4 regions of the Cobetia sp. cqz5-12 genome follow, and region 1 is predicted to be linked to each of the others. Evidence: predicted binding sites of a transcription regulator. Region 1 holds the regulator's gene; each other region holds the start of a gene.

Region 1 (3,099 bases):
AGCCTGCTGGCGCTCCTTCTCGATCGACAGTGTCACCTGAACATTGGTGATGTTGTCGTAATGCCGTTCGAGGCGAGCGAGCTTCTCGTTGACGTAATCGCGGAGAGGATCGGTAAGTTCCACATGATGCCCGGTGATATTCACTTGCATGGACACGCTCCTTTATCCAGCGGGTTGCCATTCAATTGTAACCCTTTTTGACTACGAGCAAACCCTGATCGGACGCTCTGCAACAGGCTTGACGGCCACCGTCTGGTGATGTTTTCGCACCCTTGCCAGTGGCGTCAGATGTCGTGAGCGTCTGTACCGACAATGCCCAAGCTTTGCGCAAAGATCAACGCTGCGCTGCATCGTGGCTCAGTGCTTGTCTTCAACTCAGTGAGGGGTAACGGAGTGGACTTCAAGGGAGCGTCTGATGGGTGGTGCGTGAAAGACGCGCAAGAAGGCGCGTTTTCGTCGCCAATCCCTGCATGTACGTCGCCTTTCAGGCGCTTCGATTGCGTGGAGCAAGCAGCCTGTCGGAGAGGTCACCAAGTGTCATCCACGTGCAATAGGCGCAAAAGTGACTTTAAAAACATGCGATTGACGTAGAATGGCACTACCGGAGCGGCAGATTTTTGCCATCATCCTGTGCTCCGTCATTGGCCATGATGGGGCATTGACGAGCGGTTGACGGGGTGACAGGGCGCGCGACAGGCGCCTGATACCCGCGAAGTCATAAGCTGGCGAGCGGAAGATCCAGCACTTGAAGTTGGCGGCGGCTGCCACTGTAGAGGTGAGGGCATGGCAGCCGCAGGTGTCGCGTCAGGCCAGACGCTTGCGCTCGCTGGAGGACGGGATGCCCATCGCCTCGCGATACTTGGCCACGGTACGGCGTGCGACCTCGATGCCATCGCTGGCGAGCAGATCGACCAGTCGAGAGTCGGAGAGAGGTTTGCGGGCCGGCTCTTCCGCGATCAGCTTGCGGATACGGGCACGAATGGCGGTGCTTGAGTGGGCGTCGCCACTGCCACTGCCACCGACCTGGCTCGAGAAGAAGAACTTGAGCTCGAAGACGCCGCGCGGGGTGTGGATATACTTCTGGGTCGTGACCCGCGAGATGGTCGACTCGTGCATCTCGACCACTTCGGCGATGTTGGCCAGAATCAGCGGCTTCATGCCTTCCTCGCCTTGCTCGAGGAAGTCGATCTGGCGCGCCATGATCTCGCGGCCGACCTTGAGCAGGGTGTCATTGCGCGATGACAGGCTCTTCATCAGCCAGCGCGCTTCCTGCAGGTTGTCCTTGAGGAAGGTGTTGTCGGCGGACTTGTCGGCACGCTTGATCAGCGCGGCGTATTCCGGCTGGATGCGCAGCTTGGGCAGCGCTTCCGGGTTGAGCTCGACCTGCCAGCCGTGGCGGGTATGACGCACCAGCAGATCAGGGATCACGTAATCGCTGGCGGGCTCGCCCCAGGCGGATGCCGGACGCGGGTCGAGCGCGCGCACCAGGCGGATGACGTGATCCAGCTCGTCATCGTCAAGGCTCAGGCGGCGCTTTAGCAGCTTGCGGTCATCGTTGCCCAGTGCCTCGAGGAATTGACGTACCAGGCGTCGCGCCTGCGCCAGCAGCGGCAGGTCATCCGGCAACAGTGCCAGTTGCAGCAGCAGGCACTCGCGCAGATCACGGGCGAAGACGCCGGTCGGGTCGAACTGCTGCAGACGCAACAATACCTGCTCGAGCTCGGAGGCCTTGAGGCCGGGTAGACCCTGGCCGCGCAGGCCATCGACCAGCTCGTCGAGTGACAGGCTCAGATAGCCTGCTCCGTCGACGGCATCGATCAGGCTCTCCGCCATCTGGCGTTCACGACCATCGAGGTCGGTCATTGCCAGCTGCCAGCGCAGGTGGTCCTGCAGGCTCTCGACACTGGTATTGCGATCGAAGTCCGGCCCTTCTTCGCTCCCGCTGCCACTGCCGGAGCTGGTCAGGCTACCGGCGTGGTCCTGGTAGAGGTCCGACCAGTCACTGTCGAGGGGGTATTCCTCGGGAATCTCGCTCGAGGAGTCGGCAGTGGAGATCTCGCTCGAATCCTGTGTCTCGACGACATCCAGCGACTCGTAGTCCTCGTCGAGCTCCAACATGGGGTTGGACTCGAGGGCTTGCTGAATCTCCTGACGCAGGTCGAGCGTCGACAGCTGCAGCAGCTGGATCGCTTGCTGAAGCTGCGGCGTCATGGTCAGCGAGGTGCCGAGGCGGAGTTGCAGGGTGGGTTTCATGGAGTCAGTCAATTCACGGCAAAGGAACGTGCTTACTACGCTATACCGTGACTCGGGGCACTGACAAGTGGTTGCCGTGAATATTCAAGCAACTTGCATGCCATGTTTCCACCAAGGTGGTATGGACGTCATGCATGCGTCTGATGTCAGACATGAAAAAGCCGCTACGCGATAAAATCACGCAGCGGCTTTTGAAGCTTTCGCCTCCGGTGGGGCTCAGCGTATCTGCTGACCCTAGAGCTTGAACTCGTGGCCCAGGTAGACGTCGCGCACCTGCTGGTTGGCCAGGATGGAGTCTGCGTCACCGTGGGCGATGATCTGGCCATCGCCGACGATATAGGCGGTATCGCAGATATCGAGTGTCTCGCGCACGTTGTGGTCGGTGATCAGCACGCCGATGCCACGATCGCGCAGTTGGCGCACGATGCTCTTGATCTCGCCCACCGAGATGGGGTCGACGCCGGCAAAGGGCTCATCGAGCAGCACGAAGTCCGGCTCGGTGGCCAGTGCCCGGGCGATCTCGACCCGTCGACGCTCCCCGCCGGACAGGCTCATGCCGGCGCTGGCGCGGATGTGCGTGATGCTGAATTCCTCGAGCAACTCTTCAAGGCGTGCCTTGCGGCCATTGCGATCCAGGTCCTTGCGGGTCTCCAGAATCGCCATGATGTTGTCGGCCACCGACAGCTTGCGGAAGATCGATGCCTCCTGCGGCAGATAGCCGATGCCGGCGCGTGCACGCTGATGCATGGCGGCAGCGGAGAGGTCCTTGTCATCGATGGAGACGTTGCCGGCATCGGCGCGCACCAGCCCGACGATCATGTAGAACGAGGTCGTCTTGCCGGCGCC
Region 2 (3,099 bases), 880 kb from region 1:
ACCACAAAAACAATTAGATAAAAGAAAAGACAAGGCATAACTACAAAGGAAGTAAATATGAACATTACGGATGGTGAAAAAATCATTCTCTTAATGCTTACTGAAATATATGAAAAGCTAGATATAGAAGGGAGGGATATTGAACCTGAATTCATTCGTTCTGCCATATTCTCAGACCATACATGGAGTATACCTTGGAGATACACAGGCATAACATTTGAGAATAATGAGACACCGCAGGCAGTGTCCGAAGTAATTGAGATCCTTGATATGTGGAGCATAATTGAAAGAAACTATAATGCGCTAAGCGACGATCAGAAAGAACAAATTACAAGAGAGGAAGATCTTACACCAGACATATTTAAATTTGAAGGGTTTGATGGCAACAATGAATCTGAATACATGAGCGCGGCCTCATTTATAGTTAACAAATTAAACCGTTTTGATGAGTTCAGAGGACGAGATTTTAACTCTCACTGTCCTAAGATTGAATCCTATAAGCGCATACTAAATAATTATAACTTATTTTATCGAGATTTCCACCATGGCATAATACCTAGACATCAATTAATTGAAATTATGCGTGCAGCACGACATGAGGAGAACGGATAAAAAATTTATAGTTTCGAAAAATAACATTGCTCAATATAACCTGTCGCTTAAATTATCATTATCTCGAGCTCGGTTAGGATCAAACATTTGCACCGAGCTCATATAAACTAGCTAACGAAGAATAGGCATCTCATATTTATGCTAACACTTCTTAATCTCGACGGAATTCACCGAGGTGCAAGAGACGGAAAAATTCATCAAATTGGTGCAGCGTACACTTTCGATACGCGTATCCATACTGCAAGAATTCTTATAACCCATTGGTTTATATTGATAAATTCTCTCCGGCACACTTCCTGCTAGACATTCAGCGAGGCACCGATAGGCATACAACAATCGAAAATCTACACCAATGGAGCGCTAGGGTTCCGGTGACTGGCTGATGGCCGTCACGACTGGTCCGAGAGCACTCGACCTCCAAGCTGGGGGTTACACGGCGGGACAAAAGCCCGGGAGACGCAACGCCTGAAAAGGTCGGCGCCTCTCACTTTTTCCGCCGGAGATAACGACAATGACCCAGCCCACTCGCCTTTCCCCGTCTACGACTTCCCCCTCGGATGCCAGCGCCCAGGTGTCATCCGCTGCTGTCTCATCTGCTTCATCTACCATTTCCCGAAACGCTTCCAGACGTGCTGCGCTGGCCGGCGCTCTGCTGCTTGGCGCATCGCTGAGCCCGCAGGCCATGGCGCAGGATTCCTTCAGCGTGTGCTGGTCGGTGTATGCCGGCTGGATGCCGTGGGAATACGCGGACACCCAGGGCATCGTCGACAAGTGGGCCAAGAAGTACGACATCAATATCGATGTGGTGCAGGTCAATGATTACGTCGAATCCATCAATCAGTACACCTCCGGCAATGTCGATGGCTGCGCCATGACCAACATGGACGCCCTCACCCTCCCCGCCGCCAGCAGTGTCGATTCCACCGCGCTGATTCTGGGCGACTACTCCGATGGCAATGACGGCGTGATGGTCCGCGACGGCGATTCCATCGAGTCCCTGAAGGACCGTGAGGTCAATCTGGTGCAGTTCAGTGTCTCCCACTACCTGCTGGCACGCGCACTGGACAGCGTCGGCATGAGCGAGCGCGACCTCACCACCACCAATACCGGCGATGCCGATATCGTCGCGCTGGCCAGCAACCCGGACACCCAGGCGGTGGTCACCTGGAACCCGCAGCTCGCCACCCTCAAGAACATGCCCGGCTACACCGAAGTCTTCAATTCCAGCGACATTCCCGGCGAGATTCTCGACCTGATGGTCGTCAATACCCAGACGCTGAAGGACAACCCGGACTTCGGCCACGCGCTGGTCGGCGCCTGGTATGAGGTGATGGAGAAGATGAAGGCTGGCGATGAAGTCGCGCTGACCCAGATGGCCGATGCCGCCGGCACCGACCTCGCCGGCTATCAGTCCCAGCTGGCCGCGACCCACATGTACTACACCCCCGCCGAGGCCGTGGCCGCCTTCAATGCGCCGAGCCTCAAGGACACCATGCAGCACATCGCCGACTTCAGCTTCGCGCAGGGGCTGCTGGGCGAAGGCGCGCCGGATGCCGGCTTCATCGGTATCGAGACGCCTGCCGGCATCGTCGGCAATGAGGGCAACGTGATGCTGCGCTTCGACCCGAGCTACACCGCCGCACTGGCCGACAGCCAGTAACGCCACGCGGTGGATGCCACACACCAGCCGCAGGAAAGCTGTCTCTGTGGCTGGTGAACCGACCGCCTCCCTCGACCGCACCCTCGTTCGCACCCGTGGAGCCCGCGCATGAAACGCCTGATCAATCTGACACCCTCCCGTGGTGGCCGCTGGCTGCTCGGTGGCCTGCCCTTCGCGCTGCTGGCCATCCTCTACATCGTGCAGTCTAACCAGCGACTGCTCGACAACCCCAACGACCGCCTGCTGCCGTCCTTCGCGTCCATGGGCGAGTCCTTCGCCAAGCTGGCCACCGAGGTCAACGTACGCACCGGCGACCTGCCGCTGTGGACCGACACCTTCGCCAGCCTCGAACGCCTGCTGGCCGGCGTGCTGATCAGTGCGCTGATCGGCCTGAGCGTCGGCCTGCTCACCGGCGGCCTGCCGCTGCTGCGCGCCAAGCTGTCACCGCTGATCACCGTGCTGTCCCTGATTCCGCCGATGGCGATCCTGCCGATCCTGTTCATCGCCTTCGGGACGGGTGAACTGGCCAAGATTGCGCTGATCGTCATCGGCATCACGCCCTTCCTGATTCGCGACCTGCAGAATCAGGCCCTGCGCCTGCCCGATGAGCAGCTGATCAAGGCCCAGACGCTGGGCGCCAGCTCCTGGCAGGTGCTGACCCGCGTCCTGCTGCCCCAGCTGACCCCGCGCCTTCTCAGCGCCACACGTCTGGCACTCGGCAGCGCCTGGCTGTTCCTGATCGCCGCGGAAGCCATCGCCGCCCAGGACGGCCTCGGCTATCGCATCTTCCTGGTGCGCCGCTATCTGGCGATGGACGTCATCCTGCC
Region 3 (3,099 bases), 920 kb from region 1:
CCAGTTCGCCGGTGACGAGTACGCGGGTCTGTCCGAAATGGCCCTCTACTACATTGGCGGCATCATCAAGCACGCTCGTGCCCTGAACGCCTTCACCAATGCGTCCACCAACTCCTACAAGCGTCTGGTGCCGGGCTTCGAAGCGCCGGTCATGCTGGCCTACTCTGCCCGCAACCGTTCCGCTTCCATCCGTATCCCGTACACCGCCAGCCCGAAAGGCAAGCGTGTCGAGGCGCGTTTCCCGGATCCGACGGCCAACCCGTACCTGGCGTTCTCCGCGATGCTGATGGCCGGTATCGACGGTATCAAGAACAAGATCCACCCGGGCGACGCGATGGACAAGAACCTCTACGACCTGCCGGCCGAGGAAGCCAAGTCCATCCCGACCGTGGCCGAGAGCCTCGAACAGGCCCTGACCGCACTGGACGGCGATCGTGAGTTCCTGACCCAGGGTGGCGTCTTCACCGACGACATGATCGATGCCTACCTCGAGCTGAAGGGCGAAGACGTCCAGCGCCTGCGCATGGCGACTCACCCGCTCGAATTCGACATGTATTACAGCGTCTAAGTACAGCAGCGTCCAAGCGCTGCAGAGGTTGAGGCAGCCATTCGCTAGCCACGTCATCTGACGGAGGTGCCTTCCAGGTGAAGGCAAGCCCACGACGATGACGACAGCAGGGCCATACCGACAGGTGTGGCCCTGTTTTTCGTTGTGGCCCTGTTTTTCAATATGGCCCTGTTTCGTTCTATCTCAGTGCTCTGATCCTTTGCTCTGCCCCTGATCCTTTTCCCTGAGATCGGCCATGCTGCTGACAGATATGCAGGGCGCGGTGGTAGCCTTGCGTGACAGTCAATGCACACAGGCATCTTGTCGAAGGCCCCAAATGCTGGCATCAACGCGGTAAGCTTTGTAACTTGTTAGCCTTGTCTTCAGGCAGCAGGACGCCTGCCGATAGACCCAACCCGCTGGAGCTGCCTGCGGCTTCTGGCCTCCCATGACTCTCTTCAGGAATCTTCGGATGTGGCCCTTCGTATCCTCCTTGCGCGTCGCGAACCCCGCGACTGACTCGCGTGTACTGCCAGCAGCGCGCCCCGAGCCACTGCAGTGCCTGTTGCTGGCAGCGACGCTGATGCTGTCGAGCCTGTCGTTCGATATTCAGGCGGCCCAGGTCTATCGTCACGTCGATGCCAACGGCAACGTGGTCTTCAGTGATCAGCCTGCGGGCGGCAGCAAGGTGCAGCTGACGCCGCTCAGCGTGGTGCCGTCGACGGAATCCCTGCCGCCGCGGCGCAGCACGCCGTCGCGCGTGAGTACTGCCTCATCCAGCGAGAGCACCCGCACCCGGGCACCTGCGGTGGATGTGGCCTTCCGTGGCTATACCACCTTCACCATCCAGAGCCCGTCCAACGAGGAAACGCTGCAGACCGGGCAGGCGGGCAATCTGGCGGTACGCCTGGGGATCGAGCCCAAGCTGCGCCCGGAAGACAAGGTGCGCGTGACCGTGGACGGCGCGCCGTCTCAATCCGCCATGCACAGCACTGTCTTCATGGTGCCGGCGCTGGAGCGTGGCAAGCATGTCATCCAGGCGGAGTTGCTGGATTCCACCGGTCGCGTACGCCAGACCAGTGAGCCGAAGGTGGTCTATGTGCAGCGCGCCAGCGTCAATCTGCCTCGCAACCCCAACAATCCTGCCAATGCAGGCGGAGGCTAGCAGCGTAAGGGCGGCCTGCGTTCTTCGTGCGTTTCTCCTTCGCTGACAGGCCGCCTTCGGGCGGCTTTTTCGTGTCTGGGCCAGTCGATATCGGGCCATCTGGTGGCGGAATGAGGCAACGCGAGCTCGAGCACGATTTTTCGTCTGCACCATTTTGGTGCCAATATGAGGGGCCAGAAATGGTTGCACAGCATCGGACGCCGTGTTCTCGGTGCCTGCACCAGACTGGCGCGGTTATTGCAGAACAGGGAGACGTATTGCAGATGGCGAACAAACCCATGCATCAACGACTGCTCGAACACCTGAACACTGCCGTGGTGGTGCTGGACTCACAGCTGCAGATGGTCTGGATGAATCCCGCCGCGGAGACGCTGCTGGCGGTGAGTCTGGTGCGCGTGAAGGGCAGTACGCCCGACAACATGACCGGGCTGGATGACACCCTGATCAATGTGCTGCGCAAGGCGCTGGAGGAACAGCACCCCTACACCCAGCGTGAGGCCGAGATCATCAACGCGGCCAATGAAGCGCTGACGGTGGATTTCACCGCGACGCCCATCAGCGCCAATGAACTGCTGGTCGAGATAGAGCCGCGTGACCGCCTGATGCAGATCTCGCGCGAAGAAGCGCTGATCGCCCGCCAGGAGGCGGTCAAGGTGCTGACGCGTGGTCTCGCGCATGAGGTCAAGAATCCGCTTGGCGGCATTCGTGGCGCCGCCCAGCTGCTCGAACGTGACCTGCCCGAACCGCAGATGGTGGAGTTCACGCGCATCATCATCGAGGAGGTGGACCGTCTGCGTGATCTGGTCGATCGCATGCTCGGGCCGAACCGGCCGCCGCTGCAGGCGCCGGTCAATGTGCATGCGGTGACCGAGCGGGTGCGGGCCTTGCTGCAGGCGGAAGGCAGCGCCATCACCTTGAGCGCTGACTATGACCCGAGCCTGCCGGAGGTGATCGGCGACGAAGGCCAGCTGATCCAGGCGGTGCTCAACATCGCGCGCAACGCCACCCAGGCCCTCAATGAGCAGCCACAGCCCGATTCACCGCAGCCCGATGCCGCCCCCTACGAGATCACGCTGCGGACCCGTGCTCGTCGTCAGTTCACGCTGGGCCACGAGCGCCACCGGCTGGTCTGCGAGCTGGCGATCATCGACAACGGTCCCGGCATTCCGGAGAGCCTGCGCGAGACGCTGTTCTACCCGATGGTCTCGGGGCGCGCCGAAGGCTCAGGGCTCGGGCTGTCGATCGCCCAGGGCATCCTGCACCAGCATCAGGGGCTGATCGAGTGTGACTCGCGCCCCGGCCATACCGAATTCCGATTACTCATTCCGCTAGCCGGCACTTCTGGAGATCACACATGAGCGAGACTGCCCGCGTCTGTATCGTCGAT
Region 4 (3,099 bases), 740 kb from region 1:
CGGCGCCACGATGATCAGACCGAGCGAGATCCAGCCCGCCGGCAGGCGCTGACCGGTACGGGCCTGCCGCTGGCGGTTCCAGTAGCTGAAGATGCCGCTGGCGACGACGGCCAGCACGAACACGGCAATCACCACCGAGAAACCGCTGGAGGTGATGGGGGCCGGCACGAACAGACCGCGCACGTTGAGGAAGAACGCCTCGCCCAGCGACAGCGAACCTCGTGGACTCGGCAGGGTTCTCAGGACGGCGAAATACCAGAAGAAGATCTGCAGCAGCAGCGGGATGTTGCGGAAGACTTCGATATAGACCGCCGCCAGCCGCGAGATCAGCCAGTTGGGGGACAGACGCGCGACCCCCATGATGAAACCGATCACGGTCGCGGCGATGACACCCAAGGCGGATACCAACAAGGTATTGAGCAGGCCGACGATGAAGGTATCGCCATAGGTGGATTGCTCGGAATAGTCGATCAGGCTCTGCAGGATGCCAAAGCCTGCGGTGTTGTCCAGAAAGGCAAAGCCGGTGGTGATGCCACGGCTTTCAAGGTTGGTCAGGGTATTGCTGACGATGATCGCCAACACACCGAACACGCCTGCCAGCATCAATAGCTGGAAGATCAGTGCCCGCTTGGCCGGGTCACGCCAGAAGGGCGGCTTGACCGTGGCCGGCGGGCGAGAAGCAGGTTGTGTCATACAGGCAATCTCCGCCGGAAAGCTATGCGACTTCCGCCTGCCGCCCTATCGAACGGCAGATCAGTTATCTCTCGGCACTCGAGGAAAGGATCACGGGGAACAGACCAAGCCCCTCACGACGCTGGCCAGGGAAAATGACCGCATGGCCACTTCTCCCTGGCCAGCGTCCTTGCTCAGCCTGCGTCACGTTTCACCCGGCTCGCACTGGACCTCCAGGCGAGCCGAGACATCAGCGAACGGGCGGTGCGTACTGGACGCCGCCATCAGTCCACAGTGCGTTCAAGCCGCGCTCGATACCCAGTGCGGAGCCGGTACCGACGTTGCGCTCGAACATCTGGCCGTAGTTGCCTACCTGCTTGATGACCTGGTAGGCCCAGTCAGCCGGCAGGCCCATGGCTTCCCCGTAGTTGCCATCGGCACCGACCAGACGCGCGACGTTGGGGTTGGTGTCCGCCTTCTTCTCTTCGATGTTGTCGGAGGTCAGTCCCATCTCTTCGGCGTTGATCTGGGCGAACAGGGTCCATTTGACGATGTTGAACCACTGGTCATCGCCCTGACGGACGACGGGGCCCAGCGGTTCCTTGGAGATGACTTCCGGCAGCACCATCGCGGACGCCGGATCGGAGAGCTTGATGCGCAGCGCGTAGAGCTGGGATTGGTCGGAGGTCAACACGTCACAACGACCGGCTTCAAAGCCCTTGACGGTCTGGTCGGAGGTATCGAAGACGACCGGCTCGAAGGACATGTCGTTCAGGCGGAAGTAGTCCGCCAGGTTGAGCTCAGTGGTGGTGCCGGACTGGATACAGACGGCTGCCCCGTCCAGCTCCTTGGCACTGGAGACGCCCAGGTCCTTGCTGACCATGAAGCCCTGGCCGTCGTAATAGTTCACGCCAGCGAAGTTGAGGCCCAGTGAGGTGTCGCGGGTGGCCGTCCAGGTGGTGTTGCGGGACAGGACATCAATCTCGCCGGACTGCAGCGCGGTGAAACGCTCCTTGGCCGTCAGCGGTACATAGCGCACCTTGCTGGCATCACCCAGCACGGCTGCCGCGACGCCGCGGCAGACGTCGACATCGAGGCCCTGCCAGTTACCGGCGTCATCCGGTGCCGAGAAGCCCGGCAAGCCGGTGCTGACGCCACACTGGACAAAGCCCTTTTCCTTGACGCTATCCAGGGTCGCGGCGCTGGCACCTGTCGCCATGGAGGCGGCCAGGACAGCGGCGCTAGCGATCAGCAGTGGCTTCTTGTTGTTATGCATCGTGATTCCCTCGCGAAAGTCTGGAGTCCGCTCGATCAGCCTCGAGTCAGAAGTGGTGCAATGCATTGCATGGCACCTACCGACAATAGCAAGCCGCGTTCCAATTTCCGCCTATCTCTTGATCCGCTGCGTTCAACGCTGAAAAAAGCGCTAAAACCCAGTGATATAGGCCAAAGCCGCGTGGCGGGATGGCGGATCATTCCGCGCGATTGCCGCGCAGTTAGGCGCCTGACAAGACCAGTTCGCCTCATATCGGTGCAAAATAAAAACGGCCGTTTCATTGCGAAACGGCCGTAGGCGGTGCAGCGATGTGGCGAGAGTGGCAGATTGCGACCAATGTCTCGGTCTGACTGACTCAACGCTTGTTCATCCCATCAGGCACGTTTTCGTGCCTGATGGATATTGCTTGCCACCGCAAGGTGCATGCGGATCACTTCTCCAGCAGGCGCTGCATGAAGGGCGGCAGCACCAGGGCGGCGCGATGGCCTTCGACGGTATAGAAGTCACGCGCGAAGGTGGCGGCAGCGGCATCTTCCTCGCGGAAGGACTTCACGTCACAGCCCTTGCCCGCCAGGGTGCAGCTCCACCAGCCGGACGGATACACCGGCTGCGGGAACGGCAGGGTCGCGACGCTATCAAAGCCTGCTTCGCCCATGTCGTTGCGCAGGTCCTTGATGATGGAATCGGTGTGATAGAGCGGCGACTCGCTCTGCTGCACCATCAGGCCGCCCTGCTTGAGGATACGGTGGCAGCGCTTGAGGAAGTCGGTCTTGAACAGACCTTCCGCCGGGCCGACCGGATCGGTGGAATCGACGATCAGCACGTCGATGCTCTCATCCGGGCAGTTGTCGACCCACTTGACGCCATCTTCGAACAGCAGCTCGGCGCGCGGGTCATCATTGGACTCGACCAGCGCCGGGAAGAATTGCTCGGAGGCACGCGTGACCGCCGGATCGATATCGATCTGGGTGACCTTCTCCACGCCCGGGTGCTTGAGCACCTCACGCAGGGTGCCGCAATCGCCACCGCCGATGATGACGACACGCTTGGGGTCTGCATGAGCGAACAGCGCCGGATGCGACATCATCTCGTGATAGAGGAAGTTGTCACGGTCAGTCAGCATCACGCAGCCGTCCAGCACCATCAGATTG

The links. The regulator sigma-54, encoded in region 1, starts transcription at its own class of promoters, with help from an activator protein. The targets are predictions, from matches to a motif close to TGGCACNNNNNTTGCTNT.
Region 2: F8A90_RS07185 (putative urea ABC transporter substrate-binding protein) is a predicted target of sigma-54. The motif match lies at 1,251-1,268, and genes of this name have one in related genera.
Region 3: glnL (nitrogen regulation protein NR(II)) is a predicted target of sigma-54. The motif match lies at 1,939-1,956, and genes of this name have one in related genera.
Region 4: F8A90_RS00285 (amino acid ABC transporter substrate-binding protein) is a predicted target of sigma-54. The motif match lies at 2,034-2,051, and genes of this name have one in related genera.

Annotation. Positions count from the first base shown of each region.
Region 1 is NZ_CP044522.1:804,285-807,383, forward strand. Features, by position in the region: gene hpf (ribosome hibernation-promoting factor, HPF/YfiA family) at 1-150, opposite strand, end outside; gene F8A90_RS03415 (RNA polymerase factor sigma-54) at 805-2,253, opposite strand; gene lptB (LPS export ABC transporter ATP-binding protein) at 2,488-3,099, opposite strand, start outside.
Region 2 is NZ_CP044522.1:1,682,012-1,685,110, reverse strand. Features, by position in the region: gene F8A90_RS07190 (YfbU family protein) at 58-612, shown strand; guanidine-I (ykkC/yxkD leader) riboswitch at 962-1,070, shown strand; gene F8A90_RS07185 (putative urea ABC transporter substrate-binding protein) at 1,295-2,272, shown strand; gene F8A90_RS07180 (ABC transporter permease) at 2,381-3,099, shown strand, end outside.
Region 3 is NZ_CP044522.1:4,095,435-4,098,533, reverse strand. Features, by position in the region: gene glnA (glutamate--ammonia ligase) at 1-568, shown strand, start outside; gene F8A90_RS17035 (DUF4124 domain-containing protein) at 1,020-1,712, shown strand; gene glnL (nitrogen regulation protein NR(II)) at 1,976-3,070, shown strand; gene ntrC (nitrogen regulation protein NR(I)) at 3,067-3,099, shown strand, end outside.
Region 4 is NZ_CP044522.1:62,600-65,698, reverse strand. Features, by position in the region: gene F8A90_RS00290 (amino acid ABC transporter permease) at 1-693, opposite strand, end outside; gene F8A90_RS00285 (amino acid ABC transporter substrate-binding protein) at 923-1,948, opposite strand; gene speE (polyamine aminopropyltransferase) at 2,379-3,099, opposite strand, start outside.